Regions from separate parts of the Pseudomonas sp. GW821-FHT09H03 genome, predicted to be linked through region 2. Evidence: predicted binding sites of a transcription regulator. Region 2 holds the regulator's gene; the other holds the start of a gene.
What was found. Region 2 encodes FliA, which starts transcription of late flagellar genes. Its sites were predicted from a motif close to CTAAAGTTTNNNNNNNNNNNGCCGNTAA; they were not measured.
Positions count from the first base shown of each region.

Region 1: motA (flagellar motor stator protein MotA) is a predicted target of FliA. The motif match lies at 2,568-2,595, and genes of this name have one in related genera.

Region 1 covers NZ_JBWKOF010000002.1:39,604-45,515, reverse strand. The annotation lists gene asd (archaetidylserine decarboxylase) at 1-83, opposite strand, end outside; gene rhdA (thiosulfate sulfurtransferase) at 102-917, opposite strand; gene AC07OG_RS02920 (HDOD domain-containing protein) at 959-2,497, opposite strand; gene motA (flagellar motor stator protein MotA) at 2,665-3,516, shown strand; gene motB (flagellar motor protein MotB) at 3,520-4,584, shown strand; gene AC07OG_RS02905 (toll/interleukin-1 receptor domain-containing protein) at 4,632-5,123, opposite strand; gene AC07OG_RS02900 (caspase family protein) at 5,123-5,912, opposite strand, start outside.
Region 2 covers NZ_JBWKOF010000019.1:101,193-107,104, reverse strand. The annotation lists gene AC07OG_RS23265 (chemotaxis protein CheA) at 1-789, opposite strand, end outside; gene AC07OG_RS23260 (protein phosphatase CheZ) at 837-1,625, opposite strand; gene AC07OG_RS23255 (chemotaxis response regulator CheY) at 1,647-2,018, opposite strand; gene fliA (RNA polymerase sigma factor FliA) at 2,186-2,926, opposite strand; gene fleN (flagellar synthesis regulator FleN) at 2,923-3,753, opposite strand; gene flhF (flagellar biosynthesis GTPase FlhF) at 3,870-5,195, opposite strand; gene flhA (flagellar biosynthesis protein FlhA) at 5,207-5,912, opposite strand, start outside.

The DNA.
Region 1 (5,912 bases), on a different contig from region 2:
CATTCGGCGATGCAGCCGGCCAGTCGCGAGAGCAAGTTGTGGGGCAGCAGGTACTGACTGAGGATAAACAGACGCTTGTTCATTAACTGTCCTTAAAAACCTTAAATCTCTACAGGCGTATCGGGATGGTTGCCCCATTCGCCCCAGGAGCCGGCGTAGCCTTTGACCCGCGGATAACCGAGAGCCTTGGCCACCAGATAGGTGAAGCCAGAACGATGATGGGTCTGGCAGTGGGTAATCACTTCTTTGTCTTTGCTGATCCCGAGCTGTTCGAGGATCTGCGGCATATCGGTGCGGATGCGCAACTGGCGTGCCTGATCCATGCCCGCGGTCCATTCGAAATTGACCGCGCCGGGAATGTGCCCGCCCTTGGCCGCCAGCACTTTCTCGCCGGAGTACTCCAGCGGTCCGCGCGCGTCCCATATCGCCAGGTCGGCGGCGCCGAGGCGACTTTGCAGGTACTCACGGGTGGCAGTGGGTTCGTCGTGCAGGGTCAGTGAAACCGGGCCACCCACCGATGGCGGAATCTGGATCGACATGGGCAAGCCTTCCGCCAGCCAGGCCGGCAGGCCGCCATCTATATAGTGGTACTTGCTGTGGCCGATGACATCCAGCAGCCAGATGAAGCGGCCGGCCCAACCGCCGCCTTCGTCGTCATACACCACGTAGACCGCATCGGGGTTGTGCCCCAGCTCGCCAAACAATGTTTCCAGCGCTGCCCGCGCAGGCATCAGCCCCGGGGCAGGCGCCTGGCCGAGTTGCGTGCGTTTCGGATCGACAAAACGCGCGCCGGGAATGTGCCCTTCGGCGTAACGGGTGGCACTGGTCAAGTCCACCAGAATCAGTTCGCGGGCGTCGAGGCGAGGGAGCAAGTCGCTCGGCTCGATCACCAGCGGCAAGCCAGAGAAGTCAGACATTTGAGGTCTCCAGAGCACAAAAGGGACGATTGTAACGCAGCTTATCGGCCACGGTGACTAAAGCTGTGCAGGGCTTTCTCGATGCACTGGGCAGTTTTGCCGAAGGCTTGCACGCAAAGTTCCGAGAATGGCACGCCCGCCTGATCGGCCACGACAATCATGATCACCCGGTCATTGTTGACCAGCGAACGCAACAGCAGGTGTTCACCACTGAATTGCGAACGCAGGCTGTTGGGTAGCAAGGCTGAAAATTGCCCGTTGTTGGCCGGCGTCAGGCGCACTTGCGCCTGTTGCGCGAGCAGTCGTTGCAACACGCTGCTCTGACTGACCGCAAAATTCAGCCCGGCGGCTTCCTGCGGCAAACCGGCCGTCTGGTGCACCCTCAGGTTAGTCTGGGTGCGATCGGCCATCAGGATCATCACTCGGCGCATGCCGCAGGCCACCAATGCGTCACGTGCCGCGATGGTCAGGTGCATGGCGTTGGTGAAACGGCTCGGCTCGTGCAGCAATTCGGCACATTGCCTGCGCCACTTCGCCAGGTCTTCGGCGGTCGGTGCCGCAGCCGGCAACAGCCTGGTATGGATGCGCTTCGTGCCACATGGCCAGATCAACAACTCGGCGGGGTGCCAGAGATCGGGCATGGCGTGATGGCGGGCGCTGTTGGCCGCCTGCTGGTGCAGCTGTTGTTGCACCTCGTGCATTGGTATTTGCAGGTAGAGGCTGGTCAAATACTGCCAACGCTCACTGTGGGGGCTGTCCCAGGCCTGTTGCGCCGACAGCGCCAGACCATTGGCCAGCAACACGGTGTTGGCTGGTTGATTGAGCCACCGGCGCAAGGTTGGATCGTCATCGAGGCGGTTTTGCTGGCGCAATGGATGCTCGCTGTCACGCGCGATGCGCAAGACTTTCACCAGTTCGCGCTGCTCGCAGAGCAACAGTCGATAGCCCTGCAGCACCCAGATCGGCAGGTGCCAGATCTCCACCAGGGCCTGGCATATTTCCAGCAGGCGCACGCCAAACAACTGCTTTTCGACTTTGCGCGCCGACTCGCCCTTATGAATGACCCGCAGCTCCCAGTCTTCGAGTAATTGCGGGTGCGTCAGCGCCAGCGGCCACAAGGGTGACAGAAACAACAGGCTGCCCCAGTGGATGTCCTGCCAAAGCCGCGCCAGGCGACTGGCAAAAAAACCGTTGGCTTGTTGCGTGGCGTGCTGACTGATCATCTGCATCTGGCGCAAGGCCTTGGGAATCCCGGCCTGAGGTTCGACAGGCAGGCGCGCGAGCAGCTCTTGGGTGCGCTTGAGGCCAAGGCGATTGATTGCGACCTCAAGGTTTTCGGCGGGCGTGGTCATGCTGCCATGGGTGTGGCGGTTGGCTTCGCGAATCACGCTCAGGGCAAGGGCCGGGCTGTCCTGCATCAGGTCGGCAATGTCGCGCAACGAGCGGCGATTATCGCCGATTGCGTTACACACCAGGTCATGGCTGGCTTGTGGAACCGGCAGGTGTACGCCATCGAGAAGCTTGACCCAGCCTTCGACAGTGGTCGGTTTTGCAGTGGGGACGTTCGTTTCGTTAGCCATGGCTGGAGGCGATCATTGTCAACGTTACCTATGCCCTGAGTGGGTCAAATTATCTTTTCGCCTGAACTGGCTATAGTCTGGCGCAGTTTTGCCGATAAATAGAAGAAGAGATTTTTTAACTTCCGAATATGACCTTGAACCCGACTCAGTAAGTGCTCTCCTAACCTATGGCTAAATTAATCGGCATCATTGTCGTATTCGCGAGCGTACTCGGCGGATACGTGCTTTCCCACGGCAAGATTGCCGCCCTGATCCAGCCTTTCGAGGTGATGATTATCGGCGGCGCAGCCCTTGGCGCCTTCGTGCAGGCCAACCCCGGCTACATGACGATGCACGTGCTCAAGAAGTCCTTGAGCCTGTTCAGCTCGCGTTTCAATCATTCCTTCTATCTTGAAGTACTGGGCCTGATCTACGAGATCCTCAACAAGAGCCGCCGCGAAGGCATGATGGCCATCGAAGGTGACATCGAAGATGCCGCCGCGAGCCCGATCTTTGCCAAGTACCCGACTGTCCTCAAGGACGAGCGCATGACCGCATTCGTGTGCGATTACCTGCGCATCATGTCCTCCGGCAACATGGCGCCCCACGAACTTGAAAACCTGTTCGACATGGAACTGGCCAGCCTCAAGGAAGACCTGGACCATCCGTCCCACGCGGTGAACGGCATTGCCGACGCCATGCCGGGCTTCGGTATTGTCGCCGCGGTACTGGGCATCGTGGTGACCATGGCTTCGCTGGGTGAAAGTGACCAGAAAATGATTGGTGTCCACGTAGGTGCGGCGCTGGTCGGTACCTTCTTCGGTATTCTTGCGGCCTACGGTTTCTTCGGCCCCCTGGCGCATGCGCTGCGTCACGATGCCAAGGAAGAGTTGAACATCTACGAAGCCATCAAGGCTTCGCTGGTCGCTTCGGCTTCCGGCATGCCACCGTCGCTGGCCGTGGAATTCGGACGCAAGGTTCTGTATCCGGCGCACCGTCCAAGCTTTGCCGAGCTGGAACAAGCGGTTCGCGGTCGTTAAGCCATGGAAAACAATCAGCCGATAATCATCAAGCGCGTCAAGCGCTACGCCAGCGGGCATCACGGTGGCTCGTGGAAAATCGCCTTCGCCGACTTTGCCACGGCGATGATGGCGTTTTTCCTGGTGTTGTGGCTGCTGTCCACCGCCACGCCAGAACAGAAGTTAGCCATCTCCGGTTACTTCAAAGACCCGGTCGGCTTTACCGAAAGCGGTACGCCCTACATCATTGATTTGGGCGGAACGCCGACCCTGGCACCGGAAAACACCCTCAACCCCGAAGATAAGTCGCAGCCGCAACCGGACCGGGTGACAGTCGACACCGATCAGGTCGAAGGTATGGCCGAAATGGTCGAGAGGGAACGCCTCGAACTGTTGCTGCAGGAATTGCAGAACAAGGTCGACGAGAACCCGCAACTGCAAAAGTTCAAGGACCAGATCCTGTTCGAGATCACGCCGAACGGCTTGCGCATCCAGATCATGGACGCCGAGAACCGGCCGATGTTCGACTCAGGCTCAGCACGCCTGAAGCCGTATTTCGAAGACATCCTGCTGGCCATGGCCGACACCATCAAAGCGGTGCCAAACAAGATCAGCATCAGTGGCCACACCGACGCCAAGCCGTACACCGGCACCGGCGATTTCGGCAACTGGGAGCTCTCGGCCAACCGGGCCAACGCGGCGCGGCGTGCGCTGGTGGCGGGCAGTTACCCGGAGTCGCAGGTGGCCCGAGTGGTCGGTTATGCCTCCTCGGCCTTGTTCGATCGCGAGCATCCGCTCAACCCGGTCAACCGTCGCATCGACATCGTCGTACTGACCAAAAAAGCCCAGCGGACCATCGAGGGTGCACAAGGCGCGGACCCTGCCCCCGCTGCCCCGCAAGGCTCGGCTACTCCGGACGCGGCACCGGCCACGCCAACCGCACCAGCCAAGCCGGCTGATCCGAACGCGTTGCCGGCGGACAAGGAACCGCTGCCGGCCCACGAACTGCGTGAGCGCCTGAACCTGTTCGATGACCCGCCGCCGAAGCCGGGCGAAACGGCCAAGCCGGCTGCAACGCCAAAGCAGTGAGCGACAAAAAAGCCGACAGTGATGTCGGCTTTTTTGTCGGCGCTACCTCAGAAACCCCGGTTAATTCTGGATTTGAGGTCGCTGTGGAAGCGGTCGGCATTGCTCCTGTTGGCGCTGCGCATGGACTCGCTGCCGTTTATAGACTCCAGGGACATCGAACGCTTGAGTATCGCTTCGCTGCGATAGGCATCAATGAAAAACTCGATGTCTTTCTCGTGGGTAAGTTTCGGCCACTTGTCGAGGTATAACGGCAGTTCTGCCGGGCCGGTCTTGAACGAGCAGATGCGTCGATTGGTGATGGTCGCCTCGCCGATTTCGAACGGCACCCACCAGGACAGGGCGGTTTTATCCGAGACCACTGCCAGCAAGTGCGTGCATTCACTGATGTTGCGGGTAATCACGCCGGTGATGTCGTCGGTGGTCTGTGACTCCGGGTCCAGCACGTCGAGGTAGGTCTTGATGTTGGCCTGCATCAGGCGGTTATTGATGTTGATCGCATGGGCGCGATCCATGTGGCGGTAGCTGATAAAGACTGGCATCAGAAATGTCCCTTGATGGCGAGTTCGCGGTAATAGGCGCCGAGGGCGGTGAGCCGGCAGCCGGTGGAATGGATGGCGGCGTAGTACATATGCTCGGCGTCCACCGGTTCGATGAGACTGTGGCGGTTGCACTTTTGCAGCTGGGCGAAGACCTCACCGTGCTCCGGGTTGAACTCTGGCTCGGTGGGCTCAAAGCTGGGGGCGAGGGGGTACACCGACTCCGCTTCGGCAAACCATTCGGGGAGTTTGCGCAGGATTTCCTTGGGGATCAGCGGTGACACTTCGCGCAGCGAAATGAACTGCGAGACGTTGGTCTTGAACACCGGACGCTGCTCCCAGGCGTCGAGGGCATTGTCGACAAACGAATACAGGCTGCCAGGCGTGATCTTGCCCAGGATGTTCGCAGCGCCGCCGTGCAGGGCCTGGAGCAACAATCCGGTGAACACACCGTGCTGCGCGCCTTCCATCGCCGGTTCTTCCTTTTTGCAGGCGGTGAGGATGGTCATGCCTTCACCGACCACGCTGCCCTCGCTGCGCAAGGCGCGCAACTCGCCGGCCGAGCCGCTCTGGCAACAGTCGAGAATGATCACCTTGTTTTTGATCCTGGTCGCCTTGGTCGCCCAGTTGAGAATGTCGCTGATGCGAATCCCGTCCTTGGGGTTCCTGTAATCCTGAGGGATCAACATGCCTTCGTCGGTATCGCTATCGAAGCTGCCGTGGCCGGCGAAGTACAGCAGCGCGACGTTACAGTCGCCGGAAAACAAATCGCGAATCTGGTCTTCGAGCTTT
Region 2 (5,912 bases):
CGCAGCAATGGCCGACTCCAGGGCCTCGACAGCAAAATTACCCTTGCCATGCAACTGGTCCAGCAGTGCTTCAAATTCGTCGTCAGTAATATCGGAACTGTCGCCCGCCGCTTTCGGCGCCTCTGGCGCTGCCGCAGTCGGGACCAGCGCATCAACGGCAAACTGGCCCTTGCCGTGCAGTTGATCGAGCAACGACTCGAACTCGGCATCGGTGATTTCATCGCTGCCGGCAGCGGCGCTGACCGGCGCAGGAACAGGTGCCGGCGCCTCGGCCTGAGCCTTGACGGCGTTCAGCGAGTCCAGCAGTTGTTCGAATTCATTGTCGGTGATATCGCCCGTTTCGGCTTCAGCCAAAGGCGTTTCAACCACTGCAGTGACAGCAGCCACTTCGTCAGCCGATTGCGGCTCGGCCAGGCGGGCCAGTGCCGCAAGCAATTGTGGTGTGGCAGCGGTGATCGGGCTGCGCTCGCGGACTTCGCTGAACATGCCGTTGACCGCGTCCAGCGCTTCGAGAACCACGTCCATCAGTTCCGAGTCGACGCGACGCTCACCCTTGCGCAGGATGTCGAACACGTTCTCGGCGATGTGGCAGCACTCCACCAGTTCGTTGAGCTGGAGGAACCCGGCGCCCCCCTTTACAGTGTGGAAACCGCGAAAAATTGCATTGAGCAAGTCAGCATCATCAGGTCGGCTTTCCAGCTCGACCAGCTGTTCGGACAGCTGCTCCAGAATCTCGCCAGCCTCCACCAGGAAATCCTGAAGGATCTCTTCATCGGCGCCGAAGCTCATGTATGGGGTGCTCCTAACAGGTCTAAAAACCTAAAAAACCTAAAATTTCAAAACCCTAGGCTGGATAGCAAATCGTCCACATCGTCCTGACCGGACACAACGTCTTCTCTTTTATCGGCATGAATCTGCGGACCTTCACCCTGAGAGAGATGTTTTTGTGGATCTTTTTCGGCAAGCATCGCTTCACGGTCATGCTCGATGCCCGCAAAGCGGTCCACCTGGCTGGCCATGAGCACGAGCTTGAGCAGGTTGCTTTCAACTTCGGTGACCAGTGTGGTCACACGTTTGATCACCTGACCGGTGAGGTCCTGATAGTCCTGAGCAAGCAGGATGTCATTCAGGTTGCTCGACACCGCACGATTGTCCGTGCAGCTGCGCGCCAGGAAGCCATCGACTCGCCGCGCCAATGCACGGAACTCCTCAGCCCCGACTTCACGGCGCATGAAGCGTCCCCAGTCGGTGCTCAAGGCCTGGGCCTCATCAGCCAGGCTGTTGACCAGTGGCGTGGCGCTTTCCACCAGATCCATGGTGCGGTTGGCTGCGGCCTCGGTCAGCTTGACCACATAACCCAGACGCTCGGTGGCGTCGGTGATCTGCGAGACCTCCTTGGCCTGCGGCATGTTCGGGTCAATCTGGAAATTGACGATGGCGCTATGCAGTTCGCGGGTGAGCTTGCCCACTTCCTGATACAGGCCGCGGTCACGGGTCTGGTTGAGCTCATGGATCAATTGCACCGCTTCGCCGAACTTGCCTTTCTCAAGGCTCGCGACCAGTTCGACGGCGTGTTTTTTCAGGGTCGATTCAAAATCGCCCAATGAAGACTCGTTATTGCCCATAGCTCCCCCGTGGCGCGCTCATCAACCGATGCGTTCGAAAATCTTCTCGATTTTTTCTTTCAACGCTTGGGCCGTGAAGGGTTTGACCACATAGCCGTTGACGCCGGCCTGGGCCGCTTCGATGATCTGCTCGCGCTTGGCTTCAGCGGTCACCATCAGCACCGGCAAGTGCTTGAGCTTTTCATCGGCGCGCACGTGACGCAACAGATCGATACCGGTCATGCCAGGCATGTTCCAGTCCGTTACCAGAAAGTCGATACTTCCGCTGTTGAGCACCGGAATGGCAGTGGTGCCATCGTCGGCCTCGACGGTGTTGGTGAACCCAAGGTCACGCAGCAGGTTCTTGATGATCCGCCGCATCGTTGAGAAGTCATCAACGATGAGGATTTTCATGTTCTTGTCCAATTCGACCTCCAAGCAGTCTTAAACGCGCCCAGCACCTGGACGCGCCATTTCAATCAATCCGGCAAAGCACTCGATGACTGTCTGGAGCACAACAGATCGCGACCGGTGCCGTTCAAATCCGCACCAGTCTCGTTCGCAGTGTCCCCACACTGCCTTCAGCGCGCTCGCCACTCCCCCAAACGCCCCCGCAAACGGGCCGCGCACTGGCTGTGTAACTGGCTGACCCGAGATTCGCTGACCCCCAGGACCTCTCCGATTTCCTTGAGGTTCAGTTCTTCGTCGTAGTACAGCGCCAACACCAGTCGCTCACGCTCCGGCAAATTGGCAATCGCGTCCGCCAGCGCTGCCTGGAAGCGTTCATCTTCCAGATCGCGTGACGGCTCCAGATGAGCACTCGCGCCATCCTCGTGCAGCCCTTCGTGTTCGCCGTCCTGCAACAGATCGTCGAAACTGAATAACCGGCTGCCCAGGGTGTCGTTCAAAATCCCGTAATAATCGTCGAGACTCAATTGGAGTTCGGCCGCAACCTCGTGATCTTTAGCGTCACGGCCGGTTTTAGCTTCAATCGAGCGAATTGCGTCGCTGACCATGCGGGTATTGCGGTGGACCGAACGTGGCGCCCAGTCCCCCTTGCGCACTTCATCGAGCATCGCGCCGCGGATTCGAATGCCCGCGTACGTTTCGAAGCTCGCGCCTTTGCTGGCGTCGTATTTGGTTGAAACTTCGAGCAGGCCGATCATCCCGGCCTGGATCAGGTCTTCGACCTGGACACTGGCCGGCAGACGCGCCAGCAAGTGGTAAGCAATGCGTTTGACCAGCGGCGCGTAACGCTCGATCAGCTCGTACTGCGCGTCACGCGCCGACTTCTTGTAAAGGTTGTAACCGCTGGCTGTCATAGAACCGGACCTGCGGTTTGCTGCACCAGACGCTCGACAAAAAACTCAAGATGCCCACGGGGGTTGGCAGGCAGCGGCCAGGCATCGACCTTCTGCGCGATCGCCTTGAACGCCAGCGAACACTTGGAACGCGGGAACGCTTCGTAGACCGCACGCTGCTTCTGCACAGCCTTGCGCACGCTTTCGTCGTAGGGCACCGCGCCGACGTATTGCAAGGCAACGTCGAGGAAGCGATCGGTGACCTTGGTCAACTTGGCGAACAGGTTGCGCCCTTCCTGCGGACTCTGGGCCATGTTGGCCAGGACGCGGAAGCGGTTCATGCCGTAGTCGCGATTGAGCAACTTGATCAAGGCGTAGGCGTCGGTGATCGAGGTCGGCTCGTCGCAGACCACCAGCAACACTTCCTGGGCTGCGCGAACGAAACTGACCACCGACTCACCAATGCCCGCAGCGGTGTCGATCACCAGTACGTCGAGGTTGTCGCCGATATCACTGAAGGCCTGGATCAGGCCGGCGTGTTGCGCGGGGCTCAGATGCACCATGCTCTGAGTGCCGGATGCGGCCGGAACGATACGGATGCCGCCGGGGCCCTGCAGCAGTACATCGCGCAGTTCGCAGCGGCCTTCGATCACGTCGGCCAGGGTACGTTTGGGTGTCAGCCCCAGCAGGACGTCAACGTTCGCCAGGCCCAGGTCGGCGTCCAGCAACATAACGCGCCGGCCAAGTTCAGCCAAAGCCAGGGACAAGTTCACTGACACGTTAGTTTTCCCGACGCCACCTTTGCCGCCGGTCACCGCGATCACCTGTACAGGATGCATGCTGCCCATGTTATTTCACTACCTTGTCTTGCATAGACGGAGGCCACATTACTGGCTGCGCGTTCGCAAACGGAACAATGCATGGCAGACCATCGATGTAGGTACAAAATCTATTCATTATTACCTCAGCCAACCTGCTTGGTCGGACTGTGGTAGATATCAGCGAACATGTCAGCCATGGCTTCTTCGCTGGGCTCTTCCTGCATTTGCACACTGACGGCGCGGCTGACCAACTGGTGACGACGGGGCAGATGCAAATCATCCGGGATCCGCGGTCCATCAGTCAGGTAAGCCACCGGCAGCTCATGGCCGATCGCCAGGCTCAACACCTCGCCCAGGCTCGCCGTCTCATCCAGTTTAGTCAGAATGCAGCCAGCAAGCCCACAGCGCTTGTAACTGTGATAAGCGGCAGTTAGAACCTGTTTCTGGCTGGTGGTTGCCAGAACCAGATAATTTTTTGAACGGATGCCGCGACCGGCCAGACTTTCGAGCTGCATGCGCAACGCCGGATCGCTGGCCTGCAGGCCGGCGGTATCGATCAACACCACCCGTTTGCGCAGCAACGGCTCCAGCGCCTGCACCAGGGATTGGCCCGGATCGACGTGGGTCACCGACACATTGAGGATGCGTCCGAGGGTCTTGAGCTGCTCCTGGGCACCGATGCGGAAACTGTCCATGCTGACCAGCGCGATGTTCTGCGCGCCGTACTTGAGCACATAACGCGCCGCCAGCTTGGCCAGGGTGGTGGTCTTGCCCATGCCGGCAGGACCCACCATGGCGATCACACCGCCCTCTTCCAGAGGTTCGACTTCCGGGGTGACGATCATCCGCGCCAGGTGCGCCAGCAACATGCGCCAGGCCTGACGCGGCTCCTCGATATCCGTAATCAGCCCCAGCAGGTCGCGTGACAACGGGCCGGACAGGCCGATGCGTTGCAGGCGACGCCAGAGGTTGGCTTGATCCGGACGGCTGCCTTGCAGTTGATTCCAGGCCAGGGAGCCGAGTTGGACTTCCATCAGTTCGCGCAGGCTGTTGAGTTCAAAACGCATGGAGTCGAGCGCACGAGGATCGACACCTGCCGCCACAGCCGGGGCCGGAGCGGGACGCCGCGGCTCGGCCAGGGTCGGTTCGATCAGCGGCTCGGCGGCTGTCAGGGGCAGGCCGGCGAACAACTGGCGATTGGTTGCATTGTCGCTCTCGCCTTCGCCACGCAGGCTCAGTTCGGCCTGGGCGGTAACGATCCGCGACTGGGTCTTGCGCAGCTCGTCTTCGAGTTCCATGTTCGGAACACGAGGCGCCAGCGCCGACAATTTGTAATCGAGCGCAGCCGTCAGCTCGACACCACCGGCGATCCGGCGGTTGCCAATGATGGCGGCATCAGCGCCCAGCTCATCACGAACCAGCTTCATGGCCTGACGCATATCGGCGGCGAAAAAACGCTTAACTTGCATAAACCACTACCTCAGCCGTTGGGGCCTACTGTCGCAACGATGGTCACTTGCTTGTTGTCAGGAATTTCCTGGTAAGCCAACACATGCAAACCCGGGACTGCCAGTCGGCCGAATCGCGAGAGCATCGCGCGAACCGGACCGGCTACCAGCAGAATCACCGGCTGACCTTGCATCTCCTGACGCTGTGCCGCATCGATCAACGAGCGCTGCAGCTTTTCAGCCATGCTCGGCTCCAGCAGAACACCCTCTTCTGAGCCCTGCCCTGCCTTCTGCAGACTATTGAGCAATATTTGTTCCAACCTTGGCTCCAGGGTGATCACAGGCAGCTCGGAGTCAGTGCCTACAATGCTTTGCACGATTGCACGGGACACGCCGACGCGCACGGCGGCCACCAAAGCGGCAGTATCTTGACTCTTGGCGGCGTTGTTAGCGATGGCTTCGGCAATGCTGCGAATGTCGCGCACCGGCACCTGCTCGGCCAGCAACGCCTGCAGAACCTTGAGCAGTTGCGACAACGAAACCACACCCGGAACCAGCTCTTCGGCGAGTTTTGGCGAGCTTTTTGCCAGCAATTGCATGAGTTGCTGCACTTCTTCGTGACCGATCAGTTCACTGGAGTGCTTGTACAGAATCTGGTTCAAGTGGGTGGCCACGACCGTGCTGGCGTCGACCACGGTGTAACCCAAGGATTGCGCCTGTGCCCGCTGACTGATTTCG